Regions from separate parts of the Desulfomicrobium macestii genome, predicted to be linked through region 2. Evidence: riboswitches for the same ligand, from Rfam matches in the RefSeq annotation. Region 2 holds a riboswitch; the other holds the start of a gene.
The links. Region 2 has a riboswitch for thiamine pyrophosphate ahead of thiC (phosphomethylpyrimidine synthase ThiC). Riboswitches for the same ligand answer to the same signal wherever they lie in the genome.
Positions count from the first base shown of each region.

Region 1: another riboswitch for thiamine pyrophosphate. It lies ahead of thiM (hydroxyethylthiazole kinase); the one in region 2 lies ahead of thiC (phosphomethylpyrimidine synthase ThiC).

Region 1 covers NZ_JADBGG010000009.1:53,764-56,217, reverse strand. The annotation lists gene siaC (biofilm regulation phosphoprotein SiaC) at 1-345, shown strand, start outside; gene siaD (biofilm regulation diguanylate cyclase SiaD) at 342-1,136, shown strand; TPP riboswitch at 1,174-1,265, shown strand; gene thiM (hydroxyethylthiazole kinase) at 1,333-2,148, shown strand; gene thiE (thiamine phosphate synthase) at 2,141-2,454, shown strand, end outside.
Region 2 covers NZ_JADBGG010000001.1:226,824-229,277, reverse strand. The annotation lists gene thiC (phosphomethylpyrimidine synthase ThiC) at 1-1,178, opposite strand, end outside; TPP riboswitch at 1,242-1,335, opposite strand; gene H4684_RS01075 (tetratricopeptide repeat protein) at 1,381-1,941, opposite strand; gene H4684_RS01070 (cysteine peptidase family C39 domain-containing protein) at 1,945-2,427, opposite strand.

The DNA of each region.
Region 1 (2,454 bases), on a different contig from region 2:
ACTCCGATGGTCCGCGCCGACAACGAGCAGGGACGTGTCTTCATGGCCGGAGATTCATACCCCGAGAATCCCTTTGAATTCTTTCAGCCCATCATCGACTGGATCGACGATTTTCTGAAGAATGACGACCGCCCCCTCGCCTTCGACCTGGAGCTGATCTATCTCAACACCAGCAGCATCCGGGCCATGATGGACATCTTCGACCGCCTGGAGGAATCCCACCAGAGCGGACGACCGGTCAGCGTCGCATGGAACTATGATCCGGACAACGAACGCGTCGGCGAACTGGCCGAGGAATTCAAGGAAGACTGCACCTTTCCCTTCACCATCGCCCCGAGGTCATGATCATGCCGCAGTGTCCGCCTGAAGACAGCCTTGAGCGGCGCATCGAGGCCATTCTCGGCGCCGAAACGCCTCCGGAAGGGTGGAAGGAAGCGCTTGGCGTGCTCTTTGAGCGTTACCTCGACCAGCAGCGCCTGCTGGACCGGCTGACCCACATCGCGGACCGTTTTCAGGCCGCCGAACGCGAGCGCAGCCAGGGCTATCTGGCCAGTTACGAAAAGAAAGTCCGGCAGCTGGAAAAAATCGTGCGCATCAGCGACCAGTACCAGACCATGCTGCATCAGCTCAAGGAGCGTCTGGAGCACGCCTCCAACTATGACTCCCTGACAGGCCTGCCCAACCGCCGCTACATGACCGTGCGCCTGGACGAGGCCGCTTCCCGGGCAACGCGAAAACCAGAAGGCGGATTCGCCGTCATGATCGCCGACCTCGACCATTTCAAGGAGGTAAACGACAACTTCGGACACGCCGCCGGGGATCAGCTGCTGCAGGCCGTGGCCCGGGCCCTGGAACTTTCCCTGCGTGAATACGACATGTGCGCGCGCTGGGGCGGAGAGGAATTTCTGTTCCTCTTCCCGGCCTGCGACGCAGTCAGCGCCCCGGTCGTGGCGGAACGACTGCGCCAGGCCGTGACCGGAGCACAAAGAATCCGCGACGAAATTCCCGCCCCGACGGTCAGCATCGGCTTCACGATTCACCGGCCCGGCGAACCCGTGGACACGACCCTGCTGCGCGCGGACCAGGCCCTTTACAAGGCCAAGGACGCCGGGCGGAACTGCGTCGCCGGGGAGTGAGCTTGACAGCCAAACGCGCTTGTCCTAGCCAGAAATCAGTTTTTGCAGGGGTGGCGAGGAGCCTGAGATGATACCCGTTGAACCTGATCTGGATCATGCCAGCGAAGGGAATTGCAAGACTTGAGGCCATGACCGGCCAATCCCCCCATTCCTCGCCCCTGCTGCCCCAAATATCAACAGCAGTGCGAGGTGCACCGTGTCCGATCCAGCCCGCAAGGCCGCAGACAACCTGCGCGCCCTTAGACAAAACAAACCGCTTGTTCACAACATCACCAATTTCGTGGTCATGAACTACACCGCCAACGCCCTTCTGGCCTGCGGCGCGTCTCCGGTCATGGCCCACGCCGAAAACGAAGTCGAAGAGATGGTCGCCTACGCCGGGGCGCTGGTACTGAACATAGGCTCGCTGACCGATGTCTGGGTGGCGGCCATGCTCAAGGCTGGACGCAGGGCCACGGCGCTCGGCAAGCCCATCATCCTCGACCCGGTGGGGTCTGGAGCGACGACCCTGCGCACCGAGGCCGCGAAATCCATCCTGGCCTGGACAAAGGTCAGCGTGGTGCGCGGCAACGCCTCCGAGATTCTGTCCCTGGCCGGACAGAACGCAACCACCAAGGGCGTGGACTCCACGGACTCCATCGAGGACGCGGCCAAGGCTGCCGGGACCCTGGCCCGCGAACTGGGCACCACCCTGGCCATCACCGGCCCCACCGATCTGGTCACCGACGGACGGCGCACGCTGGTCATCGAGGGCGGGCACTCGCTCATGCCCTGCGTCACGGGCACGGGCTGCTCGGCCACTGCCCTGGTCGGCGCCTTCCACGCGGTGGACCCCGACCCCGTCTCCGCCGCCGCCTCTGCCCTGGCCTTCCTGGGACTGGCCGGAGAGAGGGCGGGCGCGCAGGCCTCCGGCCCCGGCTCCTTTCAGATCCATCTCCTGGACGCTCTCTTCAATCTGACGCCCGAGGACCTGGCCAAGGAATGCCGCATCCACGAGGAACACCATGCCTGATCTGTCCCTGTACCTGGTCACGGACAGGGGGCTGTCCCTTGGCCGCGCCACCGCGGACATCGTCCGCGCCGCCGTGACAGGGGGAGTGACCTGCGTGCAGCTGCGGGAAAAGCGCTGCGCGACCCGCGAATTCGTGGCCGAAGCGCGGGCCGTGCGTGAATTGCTGGCCGGAACCGGCATCCCGCTCATCATCAACGACCGCATCGACGTGGCCCTGGCCGTGGGAGCCGACGGCGTGCACCTGGGCCAGACCGACATGCTCATCGCCGACGCCCGGCGCCTGACGGGTCCGGGCATGCTCATCGG
Region 2 (2,454 bases):
GGCAGATCCTGATCCAGGGCCGCCGCGAACATGCCTTCCCAGTCCAGTTCCTTGCGGCAAACGGACAAAGCGCGGTCCCTGTCCATGGCGCCTTGAACGCCCTTGGCGATATCACCGGAATGCGCCGCGATGAGCGTACTGATCACGCCCTGATGCACATCGTCCATGTCAGGCAGGCAGAGATGCTCGGCGGGAGTCACATAGCACAGAAAATCCGCACCCGCGGCCGCCGCGACAGCCCCTCCGATGGCGGCGGTGATGTGGTCGTACCCGGGCGCTATGTCCGTGGTCAAAGGGCCCAGCACATAAAAGGGCGCGCCGTCGCAGATGCGCTTTTGCAGCATGACATTGCCCGCGATCTGATTCAGGGGCATGTGTCCCGGCCCCTCGATCATGACCTGGACACCTCTGGCCCTGGCCCGCCTGCCCAGTTCCCCGATGACCAGCAGCTCCTGGATCTGCGCGGAGTCCGTGGCGTCGCTGACCGCTCCGGGGCGCAGTCCGTCACCCAGGCTCAGGGTGACATCGAAGCGGAACGCGATGTCGAGGAGTCTGTCGAATTCCTCCAGCAACGGATTTTCACGGTTGTTGCGTTCCATCCAGGCCGCCAGGAGCGCCCCGCCCCGGCTGACGATCCCGGCCACCCGATCCTGCCCATGCGTCCTGGCCACGGCCTGGCGGGTCACTCCGCAGTGCACGGTAATGTAATCAAGCCCCTCCGCGCACTGCGCCTCGATGGATTCGAGCAGCAAGGACGCGGTCATGGCTTCTATTCCTTGTCCGGCATCGACCAGATCGGCGGCCACCGCATACAGGGGAACGGCCCCGACCATGACCGGCGAATGATGCAGGATCGCACGCCTGGTGGTCATCAGATCGCGGCCCGTGGACAGGTCCATGACGCTGTGCGCTCCGGCCCTGACCGCGACGTCTAGCTTGGCCAACTCAATATCCAGCGCACCCTGCACTCCGGATGTACCGATGTTGGCGTTGACCTTGGTTTTCAGGCCCGCGCCAATCCCCTCGACGGAAAAAGTCCGCCCCACGTTTTTTGGAATGACGATCCGCCCCTGCGCAACGCCCTCACGGATGATTTCAGGATCCAGACTCTCCTTCTCCGCCACTACCCGCATTTCAGGGGTAATCGTTCCCTCTCGGGCTAAACTCGACTGTGTCATGTTGACCTCGGTTGAAAATGAAAAAAGCCGTTCTCCAGCAAAGGAAAACGGCCGCACGAGCGTCACCATGTTTTTTCGTTTTCCTACGCTGGAATTATCCAGATCAGGTTCAAAGGGTATAATCTCAGACTCATGCGAGCCACCCCTAACTTCTGTCGTGGTGCTTAGTCGGTTCCAAACCCAAGGTCAACGGCGGGATCTTTCAAGGTGCGAACCCTGCGATCCGGTGGCGCAGGGCGATTATTTCTTCGCGTAGCGGGTCCTCGCCCGGCAAATCCCGCACGGCCTCGTCCAAAAGCCTCAAAGCCTCGGCTTTCTCGCCAGTTCGGGACAGGACCAGCGCCCGGGTGCTCTTGAAAAGCACGTTGCCGGGCTCGATCTTCAGAGCCTGGGCGGACCATTTCAGAGCGTCCCGCTCCTGCCCCAGATTTGTCTGGGCAAAGGCCAGATTGTTCATGGCTTCAGGATTTTCTGGATTTCGCTTCAGGGCCTGCCGGTAACTGGCCGCGGCTTCTTTCCAATCACCCAGGGCCGCGTGCACGTTGCCCAGATTGATGAGCGGCTGATCCCAGGAGCGGTCCCTGGCGGCCGCGGTTTCGTAGGCCCCGAGGGCCAGATCAAGTTCTCCGGAGGCCTCGTAGGAGGCCCCCAGATCATTGTGCTCCCTGGCATCCAGCGGATCGGAGAGCACGACAATCCTGGGCGTGGCGCAGCCGCCCAGGGCAAAGGCGAAGCAAAGGACAAGACAGCATGCAAGGCGCACGGTTCACTCCAGAAACAGATATAGTCGGTTCATGCGTTCCCAGCGGTCGAGCAGCTCGCGGTCGGGCAGGAACATGTCCCCGCTGGTTCCAATGTGCATGAGCAGCCCGGCGGAATCGTATCCATAGACAACCACGTAATGCCCCTGGCTGAACATCTTCGTGCCCATGTCGAGCATGAGGATGACCGGCCCTCCAGAGTCGATCATTGCGCGGACCATGTCCAGGTCGCCGCGCCCGGATCGGGTCGTGAAACCCAGGGACCGGGCATGGTTCTCCATGTCGGGAAGCAGCGATCGCTCAAGGCCCGGGGTGAAGACGCGGCGCGTCACTTCATCCAGCGCAACATTCCTGCCGTGAAAAGCCAGCACCGAGGCCAGGGCCGCCGGTCCGCAGTCATTGACCTTGGTCTGGGGAACGAACGGAACCTGTAGGCGCACCGCACGGGGAAAAGAGTCCTGAACCGGCTGAAAGGCGGGGCGCTGCATACACCCCGCACAGGAGAACACCAGAAT